2 linked regions of the Methylobacterium mesophilicum SR1.6/6 genome follow. The protein of the gene in region 2 binds, or shares a complex with, the protein of the main gene of each other region. Links are inferred from orthologs where the notes say so. Each region holds a gene or a part of one and is shown on either strand. Other genes may lie near its edges.

Region 1 (14,500 bases), 1.1 Mb from region 2 along the record:
GCCGCCTGGATCATGGGTGCGGATTCCCCGCGCGCCATCCTCATCGGTGCCCTGCGGCTCCAGCAGGGCCTGGCCGCCGCCTCGGTGGCCAACCTCTTCACGGGCGAGCGCTTCGCCCCGGCGCCCCTCAGCGACGACGAGCGCGCCCGCCTGGAGACCGCGACTTTGCAGGACGCCCCGCCGGAGGTGGCGGGCGACGCCCCGGCCTTCGTCCTCGCCGAGCTCGCGGCCACGCTCGGCGACGAGCTCGTCCCGGAGCTGAAGGCGCTGGCGCGGCGCGCGCCGCTGGACATCCGGGTGAACGCCCTGCGCGGCCCTCGGGACGCCGTGATGCCGGCCCTCGCCGCCCACGCGGCGGCTCCGACGCCGCACGCGCCCTCGGGCCTGCGGGTACCGATCGGCGCGGACGGGCGCGGCCCGGCGCTGCATGTCGAGGCGGAGTTCCTGGAGGGCTGGTACGAGATCCAGGACGAGGGCTCGCAGCTCGCAGCGCTCCTGGCGGCGCCCCGGGGCCGGCGAGACCATCGTCGACCTCTGCGCTGGCGGCGGCGGCAAGACCCTGGCGCTTGCGGCCGAGACCGGTAACGGCGCCCGCCTGATCGCCACCGATGGCGATCCGCGCCGCCTCGCACCGATCCACGAGCGGCTCCGGCGGTCCGGCGCCGCCGCGGAGGTGCGCACGCCGCGCACCGGCAAGGCGCGGGCCGACGTGCTCGAGGATCTCGACGGCCACGTTGATCGGGTCGTGGTCGATGCCCCGTGCACAGGCTCCGGGACGTGGCGCCGCAATCCCGACGCCAAGTGGCGGCTCCGGCCCGGCAGCCTCGCTCTCCGTACCAGCGAGCAGGCCCAGGTGCTCGACCGCGCGGCGCGGCTGGTGAAGCCCGGCGGCAGGATCGTCTACATCACCTGCTCGCTCCTCGCGGCAGAGAACGACGCGGCCGTGGCCGGGCTGCTGTCGCGCTGGCGCGGTCGCTTCGATGTGGTCCCGCCCACGGAGGTCCTGGCGGCGGGGCCGGCCTCGCTCCACGAGGCGGTGCGCCGGACCGCGCACGGCGTGCAGATGAGCCCGCTCCGAACCGGCACCGACGGGTTCTACGTGTCCGTGATCGCCCGGCGGGGCTGAGTCGCGAAACCACGGCCGACCCGCGACGTTGGATCCGGGCTTTGGCATGACCCGGGTCCGCACCGACGGCCCCGGCGACTGCACAACCGGGGAGATGCCCTTGCGCCTCGACCGCCGATTCCTCCTCGCCGGCCTCGGGAGCGCCTTCGGCCTGCGCGCCGCCCGAGGAGAGGGCGAAGGACCGGCGGCCCCGGCGAACCAAGGGGTCGCGGATGCGGCCGTTCATGCCCTCCCGCGCTCGCTTCCGGGCGCCGACCTGCAGGTGATCGACCTCTGGCCGGGCGAGGCACCGGGCGGCGGAAACGGACCGGACGCGAACGGGTACCGGTACGTGGAGGGGACCTTCGGCGACATCACGCGGGTGGCGCGGCCGTGCCTGCTGGTCATGCGGCCGGCCAACGCCAACGGCGCGGCCATGATCGTCGCCGCCGGAGGCGGTTACGAGTTCATCGCCCTGGGTAACGAGGGCGTCCCGGTGGGGCGCGTGCTCAACGCGGCGGGCATCACGGTCTTCCTGCTGATCTACCGCCTGCCCGCGGAGAGCTGGGGCGCGGGACCCGACGCGCCGCGACAGGACGCGCAGCGCGCCCTCCGGCTCGTTCGCGCCCGCGGCACGGAGTTCGGCGTCGATCCGGACCGGGTCGGCGTCCTCGGCTTCTCCGCCGGCGGACATCTCATGGGCGAGACGGCGGTCGGGAGCGCCCTCGACCTCTACCCGGGCGTCGATGCCACCGACGCCCAGCCGGTGCGGCCGGCCCTGGCCGGGCTGATCTACCCGGTCATCACCATGCGCAAGCCCTTCGACCGGACCCATACCCGCCGCATCCTGGTCGGCGACGAGGTCACGCCCCTGGAGATGAAGACCTACTCGGTCGATCTCCAGGTCGGCCCGGAGACGCCGCCGACCTTCCTCGTCCAGGCGATCGACGATCCCGTCGCGGTGGCCGACCACCCGCTGCTGATGTTCACGGCGCTGCGCAAGGCGCGGGTTCCGGCCGAGCTCCATCTGTTCGAGCGCGGCGGCCACGGTTTCGGGCTCGGCGCGCCCGGCACGCCGGTGGCGGCCTGGCCGGGCCTGTTCCTGGCCTGGATCCGCCTGCACGGCTTCCTGCGGCGCTGAATCCTCAGCCTCCGCTGCCCTGCAGGCGGTGCAGCTTGGCGACCTTCGGACGGCTGGTGCGGAACTGGCCTCGCTCCACCGCGACGAACACCACGATCGCGATGGCCACCGTCGTCAGCCACCAGATCGCCGTGAGGCCGACGCTGAGGCATGCCACCGTGAAGGCAGCGGCGAAGCACCCCATCGCGCCCGGCACCAGGGCCGGGACGTCGCGCCCGGCGCGCCGGACCGAGGCGTAGAGCGCGAAGGCGGCGGCCAGGGCGCCGACGATACCCAATTCGTACCAGAACTCGAACAGGGCCGTGGTCGGCGCGTTCAGCGGCAAGAGGCCGACGAGACGTCCGCGCAGGGCGGTCTCGAAGCCGTGGCCCGTGATCAGCCGCACCGGATCGGTGGTCACCACCTTCTGCCAGCTCTTGAGCGACAGAACCGAGGGCGCGAGGGGGCCCAGGATCGCCGCGCCGGCGGGCCGTGCCAGGAAGGGCAGCAACGGTGCCACGGCGAGCAGGAGCGCCGACAGGATCGCCGTGAGCGCGACGCCGAGCCTCGGCCGGTAGCTCGTGACCGCGAAGGCCACGGCCCCGACGGCCAGCGCGGCGATCTGGGTCGCGTCCGGCTGAACGGTGAGCGCCAGGGCGACCAGCAGCGCGAGCCCCAGCGCCTCGCGGTCGCGGCGCCGGGACCGGAGCCACGCGAGCGCCGGCCAGACCAGCAGAATCAGCAGGACGAGGCCGCGGTCCAGCGCCCCGTCATCCTCGGTGCCGGGGCGGGGCCATGTGGGCGCCGAACACGCCGAGCATGATCGCCACGATGGCGCCCGCCACGATGCCGAGTGGCAGGAGGTAGAGGTTGGCCGACCGCATCCGGTCGGGCAGGGCGAGGTAGCCCAGCAGCGCGAGTCCGATCGTGGCCGTGAGGTTGGCCAGGCGCTCCAGCGCCGGCCCGGGGAACGGCGTCCAGATCAGCGACAGCGCCGACCACAGCACCACCAGCATGCCGGCCAGGAAGGCAGGCGCGGTCAGGAGCCGAAAGGCGGCCGGCCGCACCGGACGCTGCCGACGATCGATCACGCTGGCGATGATGAGCAGGATGACGGCGATCGGCGCGAGGATCACGGAGGCGCGGCGGGCCACCTGCGCGAGAACCGGCAGCACCACGAACAGGCCGAAGAAGCCGATGCGCCGCAGCAAGGCGGCGGCGTCGAGCGCCGGATCGATGGTGGACGAGTTCGACGCGCGGGGCATCTTGCGCCTTCTCCCGGTCCGGAACGGCCGGATCCCTGCTCGATACGCAAGGCTCGCGCAAGCCGCTGTAGACGCGGCGCCACACTCCCGAAGGCGCAGCGTGTCGTCAGGCGGCCCTGACGGTCCTTCGCGGCCGCCGGCGCATGGCCCGACCGCCGAGATCCGACACCACCCGCCAGCCGCCCCAGGCGGCGAAGAAGCCGATCAAGGCCGCGGCCAAGCCGTCCGCGGTGGTCGGCACCGCCGGGCTGAAATCCCGATAGGCGGCCTCGGCGACGGGCAGGTCCGGATCGCGCAGCATCGCCACGACGCGGCCCAGCGGGCTCGTCGTCGCGGCAAGGGCCTGCTGCTGAGCACTGAGCCGAGCGAGGCGCGCGATGTCGGCGCGGGCCGCATCGCCGCGCTTGGCGACGAGTTGGTCCGGGTTGTTGCGCAGCCGGTCGACGGCATCGTCGCGCGTGGTCCCGGAGGCCTGCGCGTCCGATTCGAGGACCGCCACCTGCCGGCGCAGCTCGTCGGCGGCGCCGCCCAGTCGTTGCGCGTATTGCTGCGCGAATTCGGGAGCCTGGGCCGCCACGACGCCGCCGAGCAGGCCCAGGGCGAGGCCGAAGGTACGGAACACGCGCAGCACGTCTCAGTCCTCCGGCGCGGTGAATCGACCACCGACAAGAGCATGCCGGCGGCCGCGGTTCCAGACGGTCTCAGCCCGGCAGCGTCAGGAGACCCGCCTTCCCGTCCGCGCAGCCGAAGAGCAGCCTTTCACCACGGCCGTCCCAGGCCAGGGCCGTCACTGCGCTTCCCGGTACGGCCGGCCGCACGAGCAATTCGGCGGCGTCGGTGAAGCGGACCAGCAGGATGCAGCCGTCCTCGTAGCCGATCGCCAGGACCGGCGCCTTCGGGTGGAACGCGACCCTGGAGACCCGGGCGGGCCGGACGCCGCATTCCCGCGGCGCCTTCCCGGTCGGCCCCTCCTTCGAATCGAACGGCCACACGATCGCGGCCTCGGCCCCGCCCGTGGCGAGCCAGTTCCCGTCTGAGGACCACGCCATCGAGCGGACCTTGCCCGGATAGCCCGACATCCGCATGTGGCCTCGATCCGGCTGAAGGCGCCAGCCGTGCAGGGCGTTCTCCTGCATGGTCGATACGACGAAGCGGCCGTCCGGCGACCACGTCACGTCGATATGCGAGCCCTTCCAGCTGATGACCTCGGCCGGGGTCTCGAGATTCGGGTACCAGAGGCTCACGCCGTTGTAGTGGGCGACCCCGAGACGGTAGCCCTTGGGGGCGAAGACGAGGCCGCGGGCGCTCGACGGCGCCTGGAAGTGCCGCTCACGCCCCTTCGCATCCCGGGCGACGACGTCGCGGCCGGCCGACCAGGCCACGGCCCCATCGGGATGGAGCGCCAGGGCGTCGATCCAGGCGCCGCCCTTGGCGAGGCCGAGCTGTTCCAGGGAGCCGTCGGAGCGGATCTCGACCACGCGGCCGTCATCGCCGCCGGTGAGCAGCCTGCCGCCTGAGCCGGCGGCCACCAGAATCCCGCTGTCGGGATGCGCGGACAGGCGCGTCAGGCCGCCCTCCCGCGCCAGCACCACCGTGCCGTCGCTGAGCGCCAGGGCGGGGGTGTCCTTCAGGACATGCGCGGCGATGACGTGGGCGCCGGGCTCCAGCGCGGCCACGTGACTGGTGAGGGACGGGTTGCTGAGGGGGCTCGTCATTGCGGGGGGACCTTCGCGGCCGACGTGCCGGCGCGCAAGACCAGGATTGCGGTAATCAGCGCGAGCCCGCCGGAGATCGCCGCCGGCGCGATCAGCGCGTACAGGGCGAACAAGCCGTAGGCGTGCGCGCCGAGATAGGCGCCGAACAGCAGCGACAGCCAGACTAGCCCGTCGCCGACCCAGCCCATCGGGTCGCCTGTCCGTGTGAGGGCCTGGGCGATCTTCTGTCCCAGGCTGAACAAAGCCCCGGTGACGAAGGTCGTACCGGCGCGGAAGCCCTTCACCTGCGCCAGAACCGCGTTCTGCGAGCCCATCGCCAAGGCGACGAAGAAGGCCGCGAGGCCGAGTTCCGGCGATTGGAGGCCGAGACCGAGGCCGCCGAGGATCAGCAGCGATTCGTAGGCCAGGACCACCGGCGTCGTCCAACGGGGCGGCACTAAAATGGCGAGGCCGCTGCCGAGCACCGAGCCGGTCAGGAAGGCCAGCAGCAGGGTCGCGGGCAGGATCATCCGGTGCAGCTCGGCACCGGCGCCGAAGACCGCGAGCTGCGTGGTGTTGCCGCTCATGAACGATGTGTAGAGGCCGCCCAGGCGCACGAAGCCCAGGGCATCCACGTAGCCGGCGAGCCCGGTGAGGAGCAGGCCGATGCCGAGCTGCCAGTTCCGGCTCACGCACCGGCTCCGCGGCCGGGCCCCGGTAACGATCTGTTAACCATTTGGATCACTTCGTTCAGCAGGGCAGGGCCGCGGTTAACGAGCCGCTCACCAAACCCGAGCAATTCGATGCAAACAGGGTGAACGCCGTGTCGGAAGGGGCCGTTGCCCCTGCGATCCGGTTCGGGGCCACGCTGTCCCGGCCGGGTGAGTGGGAGTTGCGTCATGGTTCCGTTCGCCGCCGCTTTCGTCTGCCCGTCCATGCCCGTCTTGGACCCGGCCGGCGCCACGATCCTCGTGGTCGAGGACGAGCCGACCGTGTGCGAGCTGGCCGCCGAGGTGCTGCTCGACGAGGGTTATCGGGTGCTCACCGCCGCGGATGCGTGGCAGGCCGAAGCCATCCTGGCCGGCGAGAGCGTGGACATGCTCTTCACCGATATCGATCTCGCCCGCAACACGAACGGCTTGGCGCTCGCGCGGTGGGCGCGGCGGCACTGGCCGGACCTCGCGGTGGTCTACACCTCCGGCGGGCGCGCCTGCCTGCCGGCCGACGAGGCCGTTTCGGGTTCGGTCTTCGTGCCGAAACCGTATCGGCCCGGCCAGCTCGTGGCCCTCACCCGCGACGTCCTGCACGCCGCGCTCCTCCAACACGCCTGATCCCGCCCTCAAGGACCCACGTCATGCGGTGCATTCTTTCCGCAGCCGGCATCGCCCTGGCGCTCGCGGTGACCGCCTCGCCTGCCGGCGCGGCGTGCGACGTGAAGGGCGCGCAGATCGAGGAGACCATCGCCGCCAAGCCCGAGCTGCGCGCCGACGAGAACGCCCAGCTCGTGCGCGACCTGCGCACGCTGCGCGACGCAGCCATCGTGCTCGAGACTTACAAATTCCCGGGTGAGTGCGAGAATCTGCTGGGCATCGCGAAGTCGCTCCTCGCCAATCCCGCCAAGACGATCGAGCAGGGCGGCGATACCGACGAGGACAAGGCCGAAAGCCTGAGCGAGGCACGGGAGCCCAAGGAGGCCGCCGGCTCCACGAAGGCGAAGTGATCCAAGCCGGCGCCTAGCGCTCCTCGCCCGCGCTGGCGCCGATCTTGGCGCGCGCCAGCGCGCGGCTCAGTTTGGTGGCGATCTGCTGGCGCAGAGTGTCGGCCATCTCGATGTCGACCAGCCGCCAGCTCAGGCCGCGCAAGCGCAGCCGAATCCGCGTGCGCTCCGCGCGCGGCGCGTCCGGTGGGATCGGGATGACGACCGCGCGGAAGCCCCGCATCTCAAGGGCTGCGTAGAAGGGCAGGAGACGGTCGACGTTGCGGATGGCCAAGCCTTGCGGCCGCGCTCCGGCAGGCCGCTCGACGTCGAGCTTGTCGGGCCAGCCGTTGGCGAGCAGGTCGATGACCGTGTCGGGCGTCACCATCGTCTCGGACAGGGCGAGGGCGAGGCCGTAGGCGGCATCGTTCAGGCGCTGGCGGTCACGCGGCTCCAGGTCGGTATCCGTCTCGGCAGCGGTGCGCATCGCCGCGGTGATCTGCCGGACAAGGGACAACCGCAGCGTCCGGAAATTCACGTGCGTCTCGACATAGGCGGTGTCGTGCCGCCGCACCGCCTGCGCGAGATCGTAGAGCGACCACAGCGGGCTCAGAGTGTATGCCAGCCAAGCCAGGGCGAGGCAGAGCGGGATCGCGAGCCAACGCACCACCGTCAGAACCCGCGTCGGGGCGTCATGGCTCGCCCGACCAATGCGCCAGATCTGAGAACGCCGCCACCACGCTCTCGTAGACCGGGCGCTTGAAGGGTACGATCAGGTCGGGCAGTTCCGAGAACCGCGCCCAACGCCACGCGTCGAACTCGGGCTTGTGGGCGCCGCCGCCCGGCTGGAGGACGTCGATCAGCGCCTCGCCGCCAAGGAAGCCGTAAGCGAACCATTTCTGGGCTTGGCCGCGGTAGCGGCCCTTCCAAGCCTGCTTCATGACGTCGGGCGGCAGATCGTAGGCGAGCCAATCCGGGATTTCGGCCAGCAGCTTGAGCGCGTCCGGCGGGACGTTGGTCTCTTCGTAGAGTTCGCGGCGGGCCGCCGACTCCGGGTCCTCGCCAGGGTCGATGCCCCCCTGCGGCATCTGCCACATGTGCGGACCGGCGACGTGCTCGGGACCAGCATCCTTGCTCCGACGCCCGACGAAGACGCCACCCGATCGGGAGATCAGCGCGACGCCCACGCAGGGGCGGTAGGGCAGGGCGCTGCCCGGGTCCGAATCCGTCGTCATCTCGGCGACCATAGGTCAGGCGCGCGCGAGGCGGCAACGTCGGCTAGGTTCAGGGGCCGAGTTTCGGTCGCTCGGTCTACCTGCGCGGATGGAGGTCGGGCGGTCACTCAATCCGCCGTGGAGACACGCTTGTCGCGTGCGCCGCGCAGGGCGACGCTGGCCGGCACGAGTCGGAGCCCGCGAGCGTCGAGATCCTTAGCCCAGCGGGCGATTCGATCGACGCTGAGCGCCGCGCCTCCGGCGGAGACGAGAACGAAGCCGTTGGCCTTGGCGCGCGCCTCGGCCTGGGCGAGGGCGGCGTCGATGGCGTCGGCGCGCGGCGTGGCGTCGAGGACGATCTCGGCGCGGGCGATCGGCGTGCGGGCCTTGTTGGCGGGGGCGGTCGCGGGCTTCGCGCCCGTCCCATCGTCGAGGAAGCCGAGGCCGCGACCTCCGATCTCCCGCAGGATCGGCTCGAACGCCGGATCCGCCATCAACTTGGAGCCCATGAAGTTCGCGACGCCGACATAGCCCGGGAAACGGGCGAGCGCCCAGGCGAGCCGGTCAGCGTTCTCCGGCCCCTTCAGCGCCGTGAGCAGGGCTTGCGGCCCCGGATCGCTGTCAGGATAGTCGAACGGCTCCATGGGCAGTTGAAGAAAGACCTCGTGTCCGGCGTCGCGCGCCCGGGCGGCCGCGCGTGCGGCCTCGCCGCCGTAGGGCACAAAGGCGAGACTGACGGCCGCCGGCAGGCGCGCGGTGGCGCCGGCCGTGGCGGCCTGGCCGACACCGAGTCCGGTCACCACGATGGCGATACGTGGTCCCGTTCCCGCCTCCTCAGCCCGGGCATATACGTCCAGGGCGCGCGCCCGACCCTCGCCGAGCTTCGGCATCACACCGTGGCGTCCCGTCTCGGTGATCCGCGGATCCGGCGCCGGAGCGAGGCGCGGCGCACTCGGCGGCGGCACGCGAATCACCACAGCGTCCGACGGGCCGGACCCGGCGGGCCGCACGACGGTCACGCCGGAGGCCGTCTCGATCTCCTCCGCGCTGCGCTGGAGCGACGTCGGGGTCGGGGCCGTCGTGGCGACCTGCGGCTCGGTGACGGGCGGCGAGGCGGCGGCCGGTGCGGGCCGGCCGGCCGGCTCACGGATCGTGATGCTGGCTTCGGCGCGGGGGTCACCGCCCCGGGGATCGCCGAGCGCCAGCACCAGCCCGACTGTGGCCGCGAGGGCGATCGCGATCGCGCCGCCCGTGACCCTCGGCCGACGTGCGAACGCGACGGCGCGTCCGAGCCTGCCGCTGGGCTGCTCCGGCGCTGCCGCCTCCGGTACCCCGAGGGGTCGCGTGAGCATATCGTCGGTGGACTCGGTCAAGCGGCTCTCGATGCGGGATCGCGCTCCCTGCACCGTCGGATGCGGCGCGGATCCCCGCCACCATTGCGGCTCCGCATGGTTAACGTTTCGCTAAAGCCGGACCCGGTACGAAAAACCGCCCGGCTTGGGGCCGGGCGGCTTCAAATCTCGCGCTCCGTAACTTGGCGGCTCAGTTCGGCAGGCTGGGCTTCTGCTGTGCCGCGGGGGTCCCGTTGGCCGCGCCCTTCTGGATGCCGTGCAGGAAGTCCACGGCCGAGATGAGCTGCTTGTCCTTCGCCGGATCCGGCGGCACGTAGGCGGAGGAGCCGCCGCGCTCGTCGGTGTCCTTCTGCTTCAGGTGGCCCTTCAGTCCGGCCTCACCCTTGGTCTCGTCCTTGCCCTTCAACTCGTCGGGCACGTCCTGCGTGACCTCGACATCCGGCTCGATACCCTTCGCCTGGATCGAGCGTCCCGACGGCGTGTAGTACCGCGCCGTGGTCAGCCGCAGCGCGCCGGAGCCGCCGAGCGGGATGATCGACTGAACCGACCCCTTGCCGAAGGAGCGGGTCCCCATGATCGTCGCGCGCTTGTGATCCTGCAAGGCGCCGGCGACGATCTCGGAGGCCGAGGCGGAGCCGCCGTTGACCAGCACAACCACCGGCTTGCCCTTGGTAAGGTCCCCCGACTTCGCCGAGAAACGCTGCGTCTCGTCCGGGTTGCGGCCGCGGGTCGAGACGATCTCACCGCGGTCCAGGAACGCGTCCGACACCATCACGGCCTGGTCGAGCAGGCCGCCCGGGTTGTTGCGCAGGTCGATGACGTAGCCCTTGATCTTGTCGGCACCGATCTCGCCGGTCAGCTTGTCGATCGCCGCCCGCATGCCGTCGAAGGTCTGCTCGTTGAACTGGGTCAGGCGGATGTAGGCGACGTCGCCGCCCTCGACCTTCGAGCGGACCGGCTTGATCTTGATCACGTCCCGCGTGAGCGTGACGTCGATCGGATCCTTCGACTCCTTGCGGCTGATCTTGAGCTTCACGTTCGAGTTCACAGGGCCGCGCATCTTGTCGACCGCCTGGTTCAGGGTGAGGCCCTGAACCTGATCGTCGTCGATCTGCGTGATGATGTCGTTGGCGAGCAGCCCCGCCTTGGCGGCCGGGGTGTCGTCGATCGGCGTGACGACCTTGATCAGGCCGTCCTCCATGGTGACCTCGATGCCGAGCCCGCCGAACTCGCCGCGGGTGGTGGTCTGCATGTCGCGGAACGCCTTGGCGTCCATGTAGCTCGAATGCGGATCGAGCGAGGTCAGCATGCCGTTGACGGCCGCCTCGATCATCTTCGACTCGTCCGGCTTCTCGACGTAGTCGGTGCGGACCTTCTCGAAGACGTCGCCGAACAGGCTGAGCTGGCGATAGGTCTCGGCCGAGGCGGCCACGGCGCGCGGACCCGACAGGAAATCGGTCTGCGTGGCTACCATGGAGGTGCCGGCACCCAGGAAGGCGCCCAGCATGATCAGGGATGTCTTGCGCATCAGCCGCGAACCTTCTCGCCAAGTACCGTATTGTTCGGGCTCTTCGCCCACCACGGCTCCGGATCGATGGAGCCGCCGTCCTTCTTGAACTCGACGTACAAGGTCGGATCGCCGTCGGACCCGGGTGGCCCAGCACCCTTGTCGCCCATGCTGCCGACCGGTTCGCCCGCGAGCACGAACTGCCCGACCTCGACGCTGATCTGATCCATCCCCGCGAGCAGGAGATAGTAGCCGTCGCCCGCGTTGATGATCAAGAGTTGCCCGTACGACCGAAAGGGCCCCGCGAACTGCACCCACCCGTCCGCCGGGGCAGAGACCGTCGCCTTCGGGCGCGTCGTGAAGGACACGCCCCGCGTGGTCCCGCCGTTGCCGTCGGGCTGGTTGAAGCCGCGTGTGAGCCGTCCACTGACGGGCCGCGGCACTTCGCCCCGCACGTCGGCGAAATGCACCTTCGGGGCCAGGCGTGCCGGATCACGGAACCCGGCCGCGGCAAATCGTTCCTGCGTGACCTTGACCTCTCGTTCGGCCGCAGCCTTCGCCTCCTCGGCGGTCTTCCTGGCGGCGGCCGCTTCGGCCTCGGTCCGGTCCATCAAATCCTTGAGGGTCTTGGCCTGAGCCCCGAGCTCCGCGGCCCGCCGACGCTCGGTGGACAAGCCGCTCTCGATCTCGGCCTGCCGGGCGCGGCGGGCCGCGACCAGCGCCTGCAGGCGCTGCTGCTCGCGCGCCCAGCCGGCGAGATCGGAGGCCAGACCTTCCTTGTCCTGCGCGATCAGGCCGCGCAGGCGGATCATCTCCGCGAGATCGGCCGCGAGGGTGTCGACCTCGCCTCGCAACTCCGGCACGACGGCGCCGAGCAGCATCGAGGTGCGTATGGCCGCGAGGACGTCCTCGGGGCTCACGAGAACCGCGGGCGGCGGCCGGCGCCCCATCCGCTGAAGCGCCGCCAGGATCTCCGCGACGATGCCGCGGCGGGCCTGGAGCGAGCGCCGGATCGCGGCCTCACTCTCGCCCATCGCCTTCAAGCGCTCTTCCAGGCGGCTCAGACGCTCCTCGGTCGCCTGCGCTTGGCGACCCGCATCGAGGAGCGCGGCATCCAGCTTGGCCCTGTCGGTCCCGATCGTGGCAATCTCGGCCTCGGCCTGGGCCCGCTGGCCGGCGCTGGCGGCGAGCGCCTCCTGCACGCGCTTGAGATTTTCGGCGCGGCGATCGCGCTCCTCGGCGGCGCGCTGAGCCGAATCCGCGTCGGCGGGCATCTCGGAACGCACCGGCGTCGCAGCAACGGCGAGGGCCAGCAGGACGACGGCGCGCAGCCGGTGCTGAGGACCACGGAAGGCAACCGCCCGCAGTCTTTCCACGGTCGACATGGCCGATCAGCCCGCCTCGCCGCGATGATAGGGGTGACCCGCCAAGAGGGTCAGGCTCCGATAAATCTGTTCGAGGGCGAGCACGCGCACAAGTCCGTGGGGCAGGGTGGCAGCCCCGAAAGACAGGATCAGCTCCGCCTTCGTCCGAATTGAGGCGTCCAGACCATCCGGGCCCCCGATAGCCACGACGAGGGCAGGGCGCGCGACGTCGCGCCACGCGGCGACGCGGTCCGCTAGGGCCTCGCTGGTGACATCGGCCCGCCCGCGTTCGTCGTAGGCGAGTAGGACCCCCCCAGGGGGCAGATGGGTCAAGAGCGCGGCCGCCTCTTCGGCACAGCGGTCGGTGGCGCGCCGGGCCCGCGATTCCGGGATCTCGAGGCTGTCACAGGCGGGAAAGCCCAGTCCACGCCCCAACTGGGCCGCGCGGTCGCGATATCGTGACGCGAGTTCCCGCTCCGGACCGGCCTTGAGCCGGCCGACCGCCGCGAAGATCAGACGCAATCCGGACGTCCGCCCTAGCCGGCGGCGAGCCCGACCGGACGATCAGCGCCCCACATCTTCTCCAGATTGTAGAAGCCGCGAACCTCGGGGCGGAAGATGTGAACGAGCACGTCGCCCGCGTCGATCAGCACCCAGTCGCAGGCAGGCAAGCCTTCGACCCGAGCATTGCCGAAGCCGCGATTCTTCATTTCCTGGATCACCTTGTCGGCGATCGAGCCGACATGGCGCTGCGACCGGCCGGACGTGATGATCATCGTGTCGGCGAGCGAGGTCTTACCGGCGAGGTCGATGGCGATCGTCTCCTCGGCCTTCATCTCGTCGAGGCATCCGAGGGCCAGGGCCTTCAGGTCGTCCGAGCGCGCCTGGCCGGAGGTATCCGGGGCCTGGACGGGGGTGCGGATCGTCTCCGTTTGAATGGTCTCGGGCAGAGTCCTGGTTCCTCGTGGTGCCGCAGGCGACGTCACGCCCCGCGGGATCGTCTGAAATTGGCGGTATCGGCCGTCGATTGCAACCGTGGCGACCCCGAATGCGCAGTGCGTCCCCGAACGGCCTCGCGGATCGCCGTCGATGACAGCGTGGAGCGGGGACCGTGCAGGAAGACCCAGGCCGGGGGAGCGCGCGTCGCGAGCGTCGCCGCAGCTTCTTCAGGCAGGCGCGCGCCAGCCAGCCGGCGCGCCGCCCGGGCGCTCAGCGGGGTCATGGTCGAGCCCGGACGATCGATGACCGCCATGGGCATCAGCCGGGCGATCTCGGCGAAGCCCTTCCAGCGGTGGAACGTCGCCAGCGAGTCGGCGCCCATGATCCAGACGAAGTGGACGCCGGGCCGATGGCGCTTCAGGAACCGCAGGGTCTGGACCGTGAAGCGCACGTTGAGCGCCGCCTCGATGCCGGTCACCGCGATGCGCGGATGTCGCGCGACCGACCGGGCCTGCGCGCAGCGCACGGTGACGGGAGGGAGCGCCTTTCGGCTCTTGAGAGGGTTGCCCGGGCTGACGAGCCACCAGACCCGGTCCAGCCCGAGTCGCCGCATCGCCATGAGGGTGACATGGCGATGGCCCAGATGAGCGGGATTGAAGGATCCGCCGTAGAGGCCGATCCGCATGCCGGGGGCGCTCGGCGGCAGGGTCAGCCGCACGCCGGCTCCTGGATGGGCGTCACGGACGCGTCTGGCCGCTGCCGTGGACGCGGTACTTGAAGGTGGTCAGCTGCTCGACCCCCACCGGCCCGCGCGCATGCATGCGCCCGGTGGCGATGCCGATCTCGGCACCGAAGCCGAACTCGCCGCCATCCGCGAACTGCGTGGAGGCGTTGTGGGTCACGATCGCGGAATCGACCTCCGCCAAAAACCGCGTGGCCTCCGCGTCGTCCTCGGTGATGATCGCGTCCGTGTGGTGCGAGCCGTAGGTCTCGATGTGCTCGATCGCCGCGGCGATCCCGTCCACCACCCGCACCGCGATGATCGCGTCGAGATATTCCGTGTGCCAGTCCTCCTCGGAGGCAGCGGTGACCCGGGAGTCGACGGCCCGCGTCTCGGCGTCGCCGCGAACGGCGCACCCGGCATCCAGCAGGGCGCCGACCAGGGATGCGAGATGCGTCCCCGCGCAGGCCCGGTCCACCAGCAGCGTCTCGGCCGCGCCACAGACGCTGGTCCGGCGCATCTT
Region 2 (14,480 bases):
CATGCCCGCGGCGACACGCCGGCGATCCGCGTGCTGATCGCGGCGATCCGGGGCAGCCGCGCGGCGCCGCGCCTGCTTCCGGGCCTCGTGCTGCACGAACCCGACGGCGGCTTCACGCCGGAGGCCGACGCACTCCATCGCGGAGCACCCTGGCCGCTGGCCTGATGGAACCCCTCACGCCGCGAGGGCGGTGGGCTGCGCGTCGCGGATGCCGAGGAAGCGCTCGACCTCGGGCAGGTCCGGGAAGGCGAGGAATTCCGGCCGCAACGGCTCGGGCAGACCCTCGAAGTTGAGCCCCGGGAACGCGTCGGGATGCGGATAGAGCTGCCAGGCCGCCCCGGGCTCGACCGGAGGGAACAGGATCGCCACCTTCTCGGATCCGAGGCGCACGATCCGGGTCGGGCTGTAGGACAGCGTCTCGATGCTCCAGCTCTGGTGGGAGTCCCGGCGGGCCTTCATGGTGCGGCGGCTCGTCGCGCGATGCATGGCGGTCTCCTGCGGTTGGGGTGAAGGTGTGCTGAGGGTCAGGCGGCGCTGCGGCGCCCGGCCCGCTTCGGCCAGCCGAGGGCCACAAGGCGTGCCTTGGCGTAGTCGCGAACCTCGTCGCGGGTGCCGGCCGGCATCGTCGCCAGGATCGCCTGGGTGGCACCGTCCAGCATCAGGTCGGTGACGGCGTTGATCGTCTCGGCCTCGTCGATGCGGCGCTTGAGATCGCCCTCGGCCTCGGTGACCTCGTCGAAGGCGGCCGGCTCCTCGAAATCCTCGTCCACGGCCCGGACGGGGATCTGGTGCGCGCGGAACTCGTCGGCTTCCTCCTCGCTGTAGACGAGGCCGTGCAGCTCGATGAGCTTGAGGATCACGCGGTCCTTTCCGCGCTTCTCGGCCATGGCGTAGACGTAAGCCGCCTGCTTGCCCGAGACGCGGTAGTTCACGTTGACCAGCGCCTCGCCGAGCGACCACTCGACACGTTCGGTGCCGGGCTTCGTCCCCGGCAGCCGGCCGGTCACCAGGATCACGGCCTCGTCCCGCTCGGCGCGGATGATGGTCGGCGGCTCGAACACGATCCCGGCCTGCGCGGCGATGCGCTCCAGGGTCTTGTGATAGATCACGGCCGTGCCCTGCACGCGCCAGACGTTGCCCCCGAAGGGCTCGCCGTAGCGGACGAGGATGTCGGCGATCTGCTTGTCGGCGGTTCGCATGCGGGGCTCGTACCGGCGGGAGGAGGCCGCGCCGTCCACAGCTTTGTTGGACGACGCGCTTTTGTTCTCTTTTTGTTCGTATCTATATGCGTAATCGGCCGGTCCTGCGCAAGGGGCGCGCTCGCTCCACATCCGACCGCGTCGCGCCGAGGCGGACGCCGTGGTCGGGCCGTCTTCAGCGGTTTTGCCATTCCATGACGTGGAAGTACGGGGCTCGAAAGTGCTGCCGAACCCGTTCGGGATCGCCGCCGGTTGGAAGCGGCTCGTCGAAGTGGATCAGGCGCAAGCCTGAGTTGAGCAGGGTTTTCATGTACGCGCTGAAGGGGCGGTGCCAATTCCGGATCGTGATTCCGCGCCAACTCACCCACTCGGAGCGCGCGAGCATGTAATTGTCGAGCACGAAAGAGCGGGATCCGTCGTCGCGCTCATGCCATTCACCCGCAGTGTTGAAGCTGTTGAGATTGGCGATCAGGAGAGAGCCGCCGGGCCGGAGCACGCGGGTCATCTCGGCGATGTCTGCTTCGAGACCGTCGATATCGATCAGCGTCAGATAACTCACGACGAGATCGAACGCGCCGTCCGCGAACGGAAGGGTTTCGGCCCTGGCGGCGAGGTAGGTGCCCGACGGATCGCGGGCGATCGCAGCGTCGCGCAGGGTGGGCGTCGGCTCGATACCGACCGACACGATACCTTCCGCCCGCAGCATCCGGCAGAACCGGCCTTCCCCGCATCCGATATCGAGAGCCCGGCCGAAAGATCGACTCCGAACCCGTTCAAGCATCGGCGTATCAAGTACGTATGTCCGGCCGTAATCGCCCTGCTCACCGATTTCCGAGATCCAGGCCGATGCGGATTTTTCCCATCCATTGTCTCGAGTCTGCATCGCTTTTGCTCCGCTCCGGCGAGTCGTGCGATACGGACCCTATGGGTGAGACGTGGACGCCCGAACAATACAGGGACGAGGCATGTGCGCCATCGTCCCCACCCGCCTTTCGGCGCCGGGGGCATGGCCCAGGAAGCAACACGCGGGACGCGGGACGCCGCGGGAACCCAGGTGTCGGCCAAAACGCGCGGGATCCGATCCCCGCGGCGCCCGCGGCAGCAACCGGGCATCGCCCCCGATCGCGGCCGTCTTTCTCGTCGCGGTGTCTTGCCGACGTCCCGGTCCTGCGCCTCGCTGCCGGCGGTCTCGGACGAGGTGCACGCACCTCCGGAACCCGCCCTTCAGCGCCGTGGCCTTCCAGCCGTCCCCCGCCTCGTAGTGGGCGGGTCCGCAGGGGGCTTCGGGCACGCCCAGAGGCGGGTCGGCGCGGGGGCATTTCCTCACCCCGCCGGGCCAAGGGCCGCCCGGTCTCACGCCCGCCTCCGAGACACGCCCCGTGCCGGTCCGCCGCCCGGGGCGATGGCGGCTGAGAGCCACCGACGCGGGCACCGCCCCGCCCGCGGACCCGCCCGGTCAGCCACCGGACGGGCCCCGCGAAGGACGCCACAGGATCGCTCCCGAAGCGCCACGGGCAGGTGCGGTCAGGAAGCACAAAATAGGAACATTGTCAAGATATGAGGCGCTTCGGGACGCGGAAGCTCGACCATCCGTGGGCGTCGATGGTCCCACGTCACTGTCGGGACGGCCATGAACGGCACCGCGGCTCCCCTCCCCCCTGTGCGGGGGGAGGGAGACGCGCGCATCCCGCTCCTTCTTCCTTAGAGAAGAGGATCGAGCGATCCGCCCGAATGTACTATGAAAATCATCCCGTGGGTCGCCCGTAGCCCGCAAGGGGGAGGAAGAGGCGCGCGCACGTCTTGGGGACTGGCGGCACGTCGGCGTCCGGTTTCATGTCCAGCCCATGCTCATCTTCGGCTGCAAAGGAAGGGCACGTTTCTGCGACCCCGACGGCTGCGCCGAGACCCCGCATTGTTGCTGCACCGCACCCTAGGGTAGACCCACGGTCACGATGTCCGAGACCGCAGCCGCGATGACGCCTTCCCTCTGGACCCGCCTGTCGAATCCTAGCCACTTCATGCGGTGGTCGGGCGCGCTCGTGCCATGGCTTGCCGCGCTCTCCTTGGTCGCCCTCGGTGTCGGGCTGTACCTGACCTTCTTCGTGGTGCCGCCCGATTACCAGCAGGGCGAGACCGTGCGGATCATGTACATCCACGTCCCGGCCGCGTGGCTCGGCGTGTTCTTCTACGGCGCCATGAGCCTGTCGGCGATCGGCACGCTGGTCTGGCGCCATCCGCTCGCCGACGTCGCGCAGCGCGCCGCCGCCCCAATCGGCGCGGCCTTCACGCTGATCTGCCTCGTGACCGGGTCCCTCTGGGGCAAGCCGATGTGGGGCACCTACTGGGTCTGGGACGCGCGCCTGACCTCCATGCTGATCCTGCTGCTGATCTACTGCGGCATCATCGCCCTGTGGCGGACCCTGGAGGATCCGAACCGCGCCGCGCGGGCGGTGGCGATCCTGACCCTCGTCGGTGCGGTGAACCTGCCGATCATCAAGTTCTCGGTGAACTGGTGGTCGACGCTCCACCAGCCCGCCTCGATCCTGCGCATGGGCGGCTCGACCATCGATCCCTCGATGCTCTACCCGCTGCTGCTGATGATCGGCGCGGCGACGCTCGGCGGGACGACGTTGCACCTCTACGCCATGCGCACCGAGATCATGCGCCGCCGGGTGCGGACGCTGACCATCCGCGAGGCCGAGCGCCTCGACCGCGCCCAGCCCCGCATCACCCCGACGCCGGCCGCGATGCCGGTCGGACAACCGGTCTAGGAACGCGGCGATGGATCTCGGCTCTCACGGCAGCTTCATCCTGGCCGCCTACGCCTTCACGGCTCTGGTCATGCTCGGCCTCGTCGGCAACGCGATCCGGGATCGGCGGGCGCAGGTCCGCGCGCTCAAGGGGTTCGGCGAGGAGCGGCGATGAACGCTCCCGTCGACGATGCGACCGGGCAGCCGCTGCCGGTCCGGCGCTCCCTCCTGCTGATCGTGCCGGCCCTCGCCTTCGCGGCCCTCGCAGCCGTGCTGTTCCTGCGTCTGCGCTCGGGCGCCGACCCGGCCGCCCTGCCCTCGGCGATGATCGGCAAGCCGGTGCCGAGCTTCACGCTTCCCGCCGTCCCGGGACTGACGGCAGCCGGCGCCCCCGTGCCGGGCCTGGCGAGCGCCGACATGAAGGGGCAGATCACGGTGCTCAACGTGTTCGCCTCGTGGTGCGCGCCCTGTCAGGTGGAGCACCCGATGCTGATGCGGCTCGCCAAGGAGCCGGGGATCCGGCTGGTCGGCATCGACTACAAGGAGCCGAACCCCGAGGCCGGCCAGCGCTTCCTCGCCCGGCACGGGGTGCCGTTCAGCGCGGTGGGGGCGGATGCCAGCGGTCGGGCGGCAATCGATTTCGGCGTCTACGGCGTGCCCGAGACCTTTATCATCGGGCCTGACGGCGTGATTCGCGACAAGCTCGTCGGCATCCTCACGCCCGAGAACTTCGCGAGCGTGCTCGCCCGCATCCGGGCGGCCGGCAAGGTCGCGGCGGCGCAGTAGCCTTTACGGCTGCGGCGCCTTGCGCTCGTACCGCGTCAGCAGCGGCGTCTGGGCAAGGGCGAACAGCACGGTGATCGGCATGATGCCAAACACCTTGAAGTTCACCCAGAAATCCTCCGTCTGGGTCCGCCACACCACCTCGTTGAGGGCGGCCAGGACGAAGAAGAACACGCCCCAGCGGAAGGTGAGCTTGCGCCAGCCCTCCTCGGTCAGGCTGAACATCGAGTCGAGCACCACCGACAGGAGCGAGCGCCCGAAGGCGAGGCCGCCGAGCAGCACGGTGCCGAACAGCGCGTTCACGATGGTCGGCTTGACCATGATGAAGGTCTTGTCCTGCAGCGCCAGGGTCAGGCCGCCGAACACCACCACCACCACGCCCGAGACGAGCGGCATGATCGGCAGGCGGCGGACCATCACGTAGTGGATCGTCAGGGCGACGACCGTCGCCGCGATGAACACGCCCGTGGCGACAAACAGCTTCTGGTCGGGCGCCACGCCGAACCGCTCGGAATAGGCGTTGCCGAGGAAGAACAGGACCAGCGGGCCGAGTTCCAGCGCCAGCTTCACGAGTGGCGGCAGGTGCCGTTGCGGGGGGACGGATTCGATCTGCATGCGCTGGCTCGGATGCGGCGCGCGCGATGGGCTGGCGGCGCCGGACTGGTTTCGTCGCGGTGTGTGTAACGCGGGGCGCGCGATGTCCATGACATCGCGCACCAAAGATCGGCGGGCGGCCGCGTCCTAATCCTTCTCCAGCCCGGCGATCGCCCGCGCAAAATCCCGGGCCGCGAAGGGCTCCAGATCCTCCACGCCTTCGCCGACGCCGATGAAATGCACCGGCAGGCCGAACTTCGCCGCCAGCGCCACCAGGATGCCGCCCCGGGCCGTCCCGTCGAGCTTGGTCATCACCAGTCCCGAGACCGGCGCGGCCTGGGCGAACAGCTCCACTTGGCTGAGCGCGTTCTGGCCGACCGTGGCGTCGAGAACCAGGAGGGTCGCGTGCGGCGCCTCCGGATCCTGCTTGCGCAGCACGCGGACGATCTTCTCCAGCTCGGCCATCAGGCCGGCCTTGTTCTGGAGGCGACCCGCGGTATCGATCAGCAGCACGTCGGTTCCGGCGGCGGCCGCCTGCTTCAACGCATCGAAGGCGAGGCCCGCCGCGTCAGCCCCCTGCGCGCCGCTCACCACCGGCGTGCCGGTGCGCGCGCCCCAGACCTTGAGCTGGTCGATCGCCGCCGCCCGGAACGTGTCGCCCGCCGCCAGCATCACGGTGCGCCCCTCCGCCCGCAGCTTCGAGGCCAGCTTGCCGAGCGTCGTGGTCTTGCCGGCGCCGTTCACTCCGACGGTGAGGATCACGTACGGCTTCCTGTTCGCGTCGATGGTGAGCGGCACCGCCACCGGCTCGAGCGCCCGCTCGACCTCCGCGGCGAGGATCGCCCGGACCTCGTCGGGGGAGATGCCCTTCTCGTAGCGGCCCTTGCCGACGGCTTCCGAAACCCGCATCGCGGTCTCCAGGCCGAAATCGGCCTGGATCAGCGCGTCCTCCAGATCTTCCAGGGTGGTGGCGTCGAGCTTGCGCTTGGTGAACAGGCCGGTGACCCGGTCGGAGAGCGCCGTCGAGGTCCGCTTCATCCCGGAGGTGAGGCGGCTCCACCAGCCCTTGGCCTCGGGCTCGCGGTCCGGTCCCGCGCCCGCGTCGTGGGCGAGGGCCGCGGCGCTGTCGACCGGCTGGATGTCGGGCATCGGCTCGACTGCCGGCTCCCGGTTCGCATCGCCCGTGTCGACGGGGTCGGCCCCGTGGGCCGGATCATCGCCGGCCGTTCCGGCGGGCGGCCGCTCGGGCTCGCCCTCGATCGGGAGCAGGTCCGCGCCCTCCACGACGTCGGCGACCGGCTCGGGCGCTTCCTCGGGCGGCAACGGGATGTGCTCCACGTCCTCCGCGCCGGTGGCGAAATCGGGCTCGCCCTCGGAGGGCGAGGCCGCCTCCGCGGGCAGCTCGGCCTCGGGCTTGTCCGCGGCCGTGTCCTGACCTTTGCGCCCGAACAGGCGTCCGAACCAGCCGGGCTTCTCCTCGCTCGCCATGACTTCGCGTCCTCGCCCCACCTTGCCCCGCCGACACCGACCCTCTAGCCGATCCGGATGCCCAACGCCTTCGACATAGGCGCGCGCCTCCTCTACCGCGATGCCCTGCTGCTCGTCATCGACAAGCCGGCGGGTTTGCCGGTCCATCCCGGGCCGCGCGGTGGCGAGACGCTCACCGACCACCTGGACGCCCTCCGGTTCGGCCTGCCCCGCCGCCCCGAGGCAGCCCACCGTCTCGACCGCGACACGTCGGGCTGCCTCGCGCTCGGCCGGCATGCCAAGGCCCTGGCGCGGCTCGGCAAGCTGTTCTCCGGCAGCGCCGTCGACAAGACCTACTGGGCCATCGTGGAGGGCGGCCCCGTCGATGAGGCCGGCCGCATCGACCTGCCGCTCGCCCGACGCTCGGACGATCCGCGCTCCTGGTGGATGAAGGCGGATCCGGCCGGCGATCCGGCGCTGACCCATTGGCGGGTGCTCGGGCGCACCGGGGGACGGACTTGGCTGGAGCTGAAGCCGGTCACCGGCCGCACCCACCAGCTCCGGGTCCACTGTGCCGCCTCCGGCTGGCCGATCCTCGGGGATGCGGTCTACGGCGGCGCGCCCCGCGGGAGCGCGCTGCACCTGCACGCGCGAGGCCTGTCGATCCCGCTCTACCCGAAGCGGGAGGCCATCGCGGTGACGGCGCCGCCCCCGCCGCATATCGACGAGGCCGTGGCGGCCATGCGCGCGTGAGCCTCGCGTCATCGCGCGCGCAGCGAGGCGACACAGGGCAGCGCGACGTCAAATGACGTTGCGCCGCTGGATTGCTTCGCCCCGCGCGCAGAGACGCCGACGGGCGTGACCAAAGCTGCGCGTGGACCGGACCTGCCCTTTTGGGGCCGGCACGGAGTGCGACCCGCCGTGACCGAGCGCTAAGCGCTGATCAGCCGCGCCCCATCGTGCCCCGCGATGGCGATGCTGTGGAACGTCCCGGGCGCCTTGTCGGCCGGCAGCCGCACCGCGGTGAAATCCGCGCTTCGCCCGACGCCGCCGCGCTCCGCCAGGACCGTCAGGCGGCGTCCGACCTGCGCGTCGAGGTGCCGCCGCAGGGCGTCGGCGCCCGCCTCGCGCAACCGCGCCGCCCGCGCGCGGATCGCCTCCGGGTCCACCGGCGGCATGCGGGCGGCGGGCGTCTCCGGGCGCGGCGAGTACGGGAAGACGTGCAGATGCGTCAGCCCGCATTCCGACACGAGGTCGAGGGAGCGGGCGAATTGCGCCTCCGTCTCGGTTGGGAAGCCCGCGATGAGGTCGGCCCCGAACACCATGTCGGGCCGCAGCCGTCGCACCGTCTCGCAGAAACGGATGGCGTCGGCGCGGAGATGCCGCCGCTTCATGCGCTTGAGGATGAGGTCGTCGCCGGCCTGCAGGGACAGGTGGAGATGCGGCATCAGCCGCTCCTCCTCCGCGATGGCCCTCAGGAGCGCGTCGTCGGCCTCGACGGAATCGATGGAGGACAAGCGCAGGCGTGCGAGGTCGGGCACCGACCGCAGGATTTCCCGAACCAAGCCCCCCAGGGACAGGGCAGGCGCCGGAAGGTCTCGGCCATAGGCCGTGAGGTCGACGCCCGTCAGCACCACCTCGCATCCCCCCTGCGCCACGACGCTCTCGACCTGCGCGATCACGTCGGACGCCGGCACCGAGCGCGAGGCGCCGCGCCCGAACGGGATGACACAGAAGGTGCAGCGGTGGTCGCAGCCGTTCTGCACGGGCACGAAGCTGCGGGTATGGCCGGTGATTGCGGTGGTCCGCGTCGGCTCGGCGTGGCGCGCCGCCATGACGGCGCCCGGTCCGGTCCCCGCCGCCGACCAGCCTTCGGGTCGGAGCTTCTCGGCGTTGCCGATGAGTCGCGCCACCTCGGGCATCGCCACGTAGGCCTCGGTCTCCACCTCGGCGCCGCAGCCGGTGACGACGATCTCGGCCCCCGGCCGCTCGCGCGCGATCCGGCGGATCGCCTTGCGGGCCTGCCGCCCGGCCTCGGCGGTCACCGCACAGGTGTTGACGACGACGCGATCCCGCCCGTCCGCGCCGGCATGGACCCGCAGCGCCTCGGACTCGACGGTGTTGAGGCGGCACCCGAAGGTAAGGGTCTCGACTGCCATCAGGCCGCGCCGGCGAACAGCTCCGGCGCCAGGGTCCCCTCGGCGACGAGCGCGACCGGGCCGGTCATCAGGACGTGATCGTCGGCCCGCCACTCGACGAAGAGCTCGCCGCCGGGCAGCGCGACGGTCGCCTGCCGGCCGATCATCTTGAGGCGCGCGGCGGCGACGACGGTGGCGCAGGCGGCGGTGCCGCAGGCGAGCGTGAGCCCGGCGCCGCGCTCCCAGACCCGCAGCTTGATCGCCTCCCGGCCCGTCACCTGCGCGACCGAGATGTTGGCGCGCTCCGGGAACAGCGGATGGTTCTCCAGCATCGGGCCGATCCGGGCGAGGTCGAAGGTGTCCGGATCCGGCTCGACGAAGAACACCGCGTGCGGATTGCCCATGTTCACGACGCCCGGCGAGTGCAGGACCGGATCGTCGATCGGGCCGATCTGAAGCTCGACCCGGCGCGTGTCCGGGAACGGCTCGGACAGGGGGATCTCGTCCCAGGCGAGCCGGGGCCGGCCCATGTCGACCGTGAAGGCCCGCTCCGAGACCCGGCGCACGCCGAGGAGGCCGGCTGCGGTCTCCAGGGTGAGCCGGCCGCCCTCGGCGGGCCGGGCCATGGCCGGATCGTCGAGCATCGCGTAGGCGACGCAGCGGGTGCCGTTGCCGCAGGCGCCGGATTCCGAGCCGTCGGTGTTGTAGATCCGCATGAACGCGTCCGTGCCGGAGCTCACGGGATCGTGCAGGACCATCAGCTGGTCGAAGGCCGAGCCGGGATCCTGCGCAATCGCCCGCGCCTCCTCCGGCTGAACCGTTGCGGGGGAGCCGCGCAGGTCCAAGACCACGATCGCGTTGCCGGCGCCGTGCATCTTCAGGAAGCGTCTGTGGGCGAGTGCGCTCATGCGGTCCCGCAATTCGAGAGGATCGGCCGGCTATATGGCAAAACCCTCCGCCCGGCGCGAGGGGAGACAGCGGCGTGGCAGATGCGCCGCACCCGCAGCTCTCATCCATGTTGGTCTCGCGGGCCGTCCCGTTCGCCATTAGGTTACGGGGCGAGAGCCCGCGCAATCACCCGCGGGCCTCGACCGGAGCGCCCACCGTGATCCGCCTTCGACCGCTCGTCACCCTCTCGGCCGCTCTCGCGCTCGCCTCCGGCGCGCCCGTCGCCGCGCAGCAGGCTGCCCCGCCGCCCTCCACGGCCCCCGCACCGGCGCAGACCGATCCGCTGCCGACCACGACGGCACCGAACCCGGCGCCCGATCCGGGCAAGAGCCCGGCGCCGGCGCCTGAGCAATCGGTGGCGCCACCGCCCGCCGGTCAGGCCGCAGTGGGCTCGCCCGCGCGGCCGACCCTCATCGACAAGGCGGGCGAAGCCGGCGACGTCGACGAGGTCACGCTGCCCGCCAAGCCGGCCGCCATCCTCTCGGGCAAGACCAAGTGGGAGGAGGCCGTGTCGAACCTGAAGCAGGCCTTCGCGCGGATCGAGGGCGACCTCGCCAAGATCGGCGTCGCGCCCGCCGGCCGGCCGCTCGCGGTCTTCACCCGCACCGACGATGACGGCTTCGAGTTCGAGGCGATGATCCCGGTCGCGTCCGCTCCGAGCCCAGCGCCGGCGGAGGGCGACGGCCTGCGCTTCGGCACGACGCCCTCCGGCAAGGCCCTGCGCTTCGCCCACAAGGGCTCCTACGAATCGATCGACGGCACCTACGAGACGCTGACCGCCTATCTCGATGCCAAGGACATCGTCGTGCAGGACCGGTTCGTCGAGGAATACGCCACCGACCTCAAGGACAGCACCGACGACAATCTGGACGTGAACATCTACGCCTTGGTGAAATGAAGCAGGCGCTCTGAGCCGCGACCCGTTCAAGTTGCTTTAGCCGGATGCCGGGATCGCCATTGACGGCCCTCACTTACTGAGAATGCAGCGCAAGTCCCTCCCCCTCGCGGGGAGGGGTAGGGGTGGGGGTGGTGCAGAAGGCACCACCACGCTTGATCCTGCACCACCCCCACCTCCAACTCCTCCCCACAAGGGGGAGGAGAGCGTCTGTGCTCATGTGCGGGCATCCCCGAACACCCCAAAGATTTGCATCTGAAACCTCGGCTGGGAGTGCCCCGTCGTGGGGCCCTCGGGTCCCAGCCCTGCGCCGACCCGTCTTGCATCCCGGCGCCCGGCGGGACACATGCCCAGACCCGCATGCGACGGGATCCGACGGGAGACACGATGACGGAGATCGGCCACGGCCTGCTCGCCCACCGCACCGGAGCGCCGGTCGCCGAGGCCCGGCCGCGCAGCTTCAGCGTCCACGGGCAGGAAATCACCGACCCATACGCCTGGCTGAAGGCCGAGAACTGGCAGACGGTCCTCAAGGATCCGGCAGCCCTACCGGACGACATCGCCGCCTACCTCAAGGCCGAGAACGCCTTCGCCGAAGAGGCGCTCGCCGGGACCGCGGAGCTGCGCCAGCGGCTCGTCGCCGAGATGCGCGGGCGGATCCAGGAGGACGAGAGCGGCGTCCCCGAACCGGACGGGCCCTTCGCGTATTACACGCGCCACCGGGAAGGCGGTCAGCACCCGCTGATCTGCCGCAGGCCTGCGACCTCGCCCGACGTGCCCGAATCCGTTCCGGACCCGGACGAGACCATCCTGATCGACGGCGATCGCGAGGGTGAGGGCCTGCCGTTCTTCGAGATCGCCGCCGCGGTGCATTCCGACGACCACACGCGGCTCGCCTGGAGCGCCGACACCAAGGGCTCGGAACTCTACACGATCCGGGTCCGCGACATCGCCACCGGCCTCGACCGCGACGACCGGGTCGAGGCGACCTCCGGCGAGGCGGTCTGGGCAGCGGACGGCGAGAGCTTCTGGTACGTGGCGGTCGACGCCAATCACCGCCCCGCCAAGGTGATGCGCCACCGCCTCGGCAACGCGCAGAGCGCGGACGAGACGGTCTACACGGAGGCCGACGCAGGCTACTTCGTCCATATCGGCAAGACCCAGTCCGGGACCTTCCTCGACGTGACGGCGAGCGACCACGAGACCTCCGAGGTCCGGCTGCTCGACCGGCACGCGGAGGACGCCGCGCTGCGCCTGGTCCACCCCCGCGAGCCGCTGCTGATCTACGGGGTGGAGCACCGCGGCGACCGGCTCTTCATCCGCACCAACGCGGACGGGGCCGAGGACTTCAAGATCGTCACCGCGCCCGTCGACGATCCCGGCCGGGCCAACTGGACCGACCTCGTGCCGCACCGGCCGGGGGTGATGGTCCGCCATCTCCACCTGCTGGCCGGCCACCTGATCCGCCTGGAGATCGAGAACGCGCGGCCGCGGATCGTCGTGCGCGACCTCGCCGACGGGGCCGAGCACACGGTCGCTTTCGACGAGGAGGCTTACTCCCTCGGCCTGCGCGCCGGGCTCGCCTTCGACACGGCCGCGATCCGCTTCGTCTACGCCTCGATGACGACGCCGTCCGAGACCTGGGACTACGATTGCGCGACCCGCACCCGCGTCCTGCGCAAGCGGCAGGCGGTGCCGAGCGGGCACGATCCGGCCGCCTACGTGACCCGGCGGCTCTTCGCCACCGCGCCGGACGGCGAGCAGGTCCCGATCTCGCTGCTCCACCGGCGGGGCCTGACGCTCGACGGCAGCGCGCCGCTCCTTCTCTACGGCTACGGCTCCTACGGCACTCTGATGCCGGCCGGCTTCCGCACGAACCTCCTGAGCCTCGTGGACCGCGGGTTCGTCTACGCCATCGCGCATATCCGCGGCGGCACCGAGAAGGGCTGGCGCTGGTACCTCGACGGCAAGCGCGAGAAGAAGCCCAACACCTTCACGGACTTCATCGCCTGCGCCCACGCGCTGATCGCGCAGGGCTACACGGCCGAGAAGCGCATCGTCGCTCACGGGGGCTCGGCGGGCGGCATGCTGATGGGGGCGGTGGCCAACTTGGCGCCGGACCTCTTCGCCGGCATCGTCGCCGACGTGCCCTTCGTCGACGTGCTCAACACCATGCTCGACGCGGAGCTGCCGCTGACCCCGCCGGAATGGCCCGAATGGGGCAACCCGGCCGAGAGCGAGACCGCCTTCCGGACCATCCTGTCGTACTCGCCCTACGACAACGTCGCCGCCAAGGCGTATCCGGCGATCCTGGCGCTCGGCGGCCTCACCGATCCGCGGGTCACCTACTGGGAGCCGGCCAAGTGGGTTGCGCGGCTGCGCGCCACCATGACGGGCGGCGGGCCGGTCCTCCTGCGGATCAACATGGAGGCCGGCCACGGCGGCGCCGCCGGACGGTTCGACCGCCTGGAGGAGGTGGCGCTGATCTACGCCTTCGCGCTCGCGGTGGTGGGTAAGGCGTAGGCTCGGCGGCGCGACGGGCCGGGACTGGCCCGACGCGCAGGTCCATGCACTGACCTGCGAGTCCAAAGAGCGGGACTCCGGAGGGATCGCGCCGACGCCGCACCGTCCTTGCGAGCGGAGCGAAGCAATCCAGCTGCGCCACGCTGACACGCGTCGCGCTGCTCGGGCTCGCTTCGCTGCGCTCGCGATGACGGAGAGATCGCGTCGACCAGAGCGTCCACAAGGACCCCGCACAAGGGCTCATTGCAGCGAAGGCCAGCCCCGTCAGGGCCTCGCCGCGGGCGGCTGCGCACCCTCGCCGTCGATCGGAGCCCCGTCGCCCTGCGCCCGGGCCCGCCGTGCGGCGTCCTCCGCGGCCTTCTCGGCGGCCGCCTTCTCCGCCGCCGCCTTCTCCGCCGCAGCCTTCTCCGCCGCAGCCTTCTCGGCGGCGGCCTTGAGCGCCGCGGCGCGCGCCTTGTCCATCTCGATCCGGGCGCGGCGGCGCTGCCGCTCCACCTGATCGGCTTCAGAGAGCTCGATCGATTCCAGCTCGCGCTGGAGCACGAAGGCGGCGAGCCCGTTCGACAGGGCGCCGACGTCGAGGACCCGCTCCGGCGCGGCGAGCGGCCCCGTGATCCCGAGCTGGATCGCGGGCGTGCCCGCGCTCCAGCCCCGCGGCACCGGACCGCCCGAGAGGGTCCCGCGTGCGTCGAGGCGACCGGCGCGCAGATCATAGCCCAGCGTCCCCGACCAGCGCGCGGACCCGAGGTCGATATCGAGGGGCCCGGCCCGCAGCACGCCGCCGACGAGGGTAGCGGCGGCCCGCGCGGGACCGCGCGCCTGCGCGCTGTCCTTGGCGAGTTCCTCGGCGACCACGGCCTGGAGGCGGCCCTCGCGCAGCGGGTCGTCCATCTCGGCGGCCCGTGCCAGGGCACGGCCGAGACCCGCGGGGTCGGCCTCGGGAATCGTGAGATCGGCGAGTGCCAGGGTGCCGCTGCCCGAGAGGTTCTCGGCAAGCCCCGGGCTCGTCTCGGCCGTCGTGGAGAAGCGCAGGTCCGCGGTGAGCCGGCCACCGATCGGGCCGCCGGCCAGGGCCGGAATCGCGACCGAGTCGAGGCGGCCAGCCCCGGAGATTGCCGCGGCGGCCCCGAGCCGCGCGAGCGTGACCGATCCGGCCACGCGCCCGCCGGCGAGGGCGCCGCTC

The links.
Region 1: the proteins of dapF (region 2) and MMSR116_RS07340 are in contact, whole or in part, in a solved structure (PDB 5YGU), measured with the Escherichia coli proteins. The link is inferred for Methylobacterium mesophilicum SR1.6/6 from one-to-one orthologs.

What each region holds. Positions count from the first base shown.
Region 1 is NZ_CP043538.1:1,567,423-1,581,922, reverse strand. Bases 6,351-9,147 are described here. They hold MMSR116_RS07340 (RNA pyrophosphohydrolase), read right to left. Parts: upstream 8,128-9,147; coding sequence 7,573-8,127; downstream 6,351-7,572. Other genes in these bases: MMSR116_RS07335 (divergent polysaccharide deacetylase family protein), read right to left, coding at 8,223-9,147; MMSR116_RS07345 (DUF2939 domain-containing protein), read right to left, coding at 6,918-7,547; MMSR116_RS07350 (hypothetical protein), read left to right, coding at 6,539-6,904; MMSR116_RS07355 (response regulator), read left to right, coding at 6,351-6,515. Outside these bases: MMSR116_RS07380 (alpha/beta hydrolase), read left to right, coding at 1,227-2,246; MMSR116_RS07370 (DUF2937 family protein), read right to left, coding at 3,597-4,121; MMSR116_RS07365 (WD40 repeat domain-containing protein), read right to left, coding at 4,192-5,205; MMSR116_RS07360 (YoaK family protein), read right to left, coding at 5,202-5,876; more of MMSR116_RS07355, read left to right, coding at 6,084-6,350; more of MMSR116_RS07335, read right to left, coding at 9,148-9,467; MMSR116_RS07330 (S41 family peptidase), read right to left, coding at 9,637-10,974; MMSR116_RS07325 (murein hydrolase activator EnvC family protein), read right to left, coding at 10,974-12,338; 23S rRNA (pseudouridine(1915)-N(3))-methyltransferase RlmH, read right to left, coding at 12,345-12,839; rsfS (ribosome silencing factor), read right to left, coding at 12,854-13,303; MMSR116_RS07310 (nicotinate-nucleotide adenylyltransferase), read right to left, coding at 13,300-13,974; MMSR116_RS07305 (glutamate-5-semialdehyde dehydrogenase), read right to left, coding at 13,994-14,500. UniProt on the Escherichia coli protein: Master regulator of 5'-end-dependent mRNA decay.
Region 2 is NZ_CP043538.1:2,683,621-2,698,100, forward strand. The notes cover bases 7,896-10,672. They hold dapF (diaminopimelate epimerase), read right to left. Parts: upstream 9,840-10,672; coding sequence 8,952-9,839; downstream 7,896-8,951. Other genes in these bases: mtaB (tRNA (N(6)-L-threonylcarbamoyladenosine(37)-C(2))-methylthiotransferase MtaB), read right to left, coding at 7,896-8,952; MMSR116_RS12850 (GyrI-like domain-containing protein), read left to right, coding at 10,037-10,672. Outside these bases: MMSR116_RS12790 (tRNA1(Val) (adenine(37)-N6)-methyltransferase), read left to right, coding at 1-165; MMSR116_RS12795 (hypothetical protein), read right to left, coding at 175-486; MMSR116_RS12800 (hypothetical protein), read right to left, coding at 525-1,199; MMSR116_RS12805 (class I SAM-dependent methyltransferase), read right to left, coding at 1,375-2,082; MMSR116_RS12810 (heme ABC transporter permease), read left to right, coding at 3,173-3,970; heme exporter protein CcmD, read left to right, coding at 3,981-4,124; MMSR116_RS12820 (DsbE family thiol:disulfide interchange protein), read left to right, coding at 4,121-4,735; MMSR116_RS12825 (septation protein A), read right to left, coding at 4,739-5,347; signal recognition particle-docking protein FtsY, read right to left, coding at 5,474-6,814; MMSR116_RS12835 (RluA family pseudouridine synthase), read left to right, coding at 6,872-7,546; more of mtaB, read right to left, coding at 7,726-7,895; more of MMSR116_RS12850, read left to right, coding at 10,673-10,777; MMSR116_RS12855 (S9 family peptidase), read left to right, coding at 11,162-13,297; MMSR116_RS12860 (AsmA-like C-terminal region-containing protein), read right to left, coding at 13,562-14,480. UniProt on the Escherichia coli protein: Involved in the succinylase branch of the L-lysine biosynthesis and in the biosynthesis of the pentapeptide incorporated in the peptidoglycan moiety. Catalyzes the stereoinversion of LL-2,6-diaminopimelate (L,L-DAP) to meso-diaminopimelate (meso-DAP).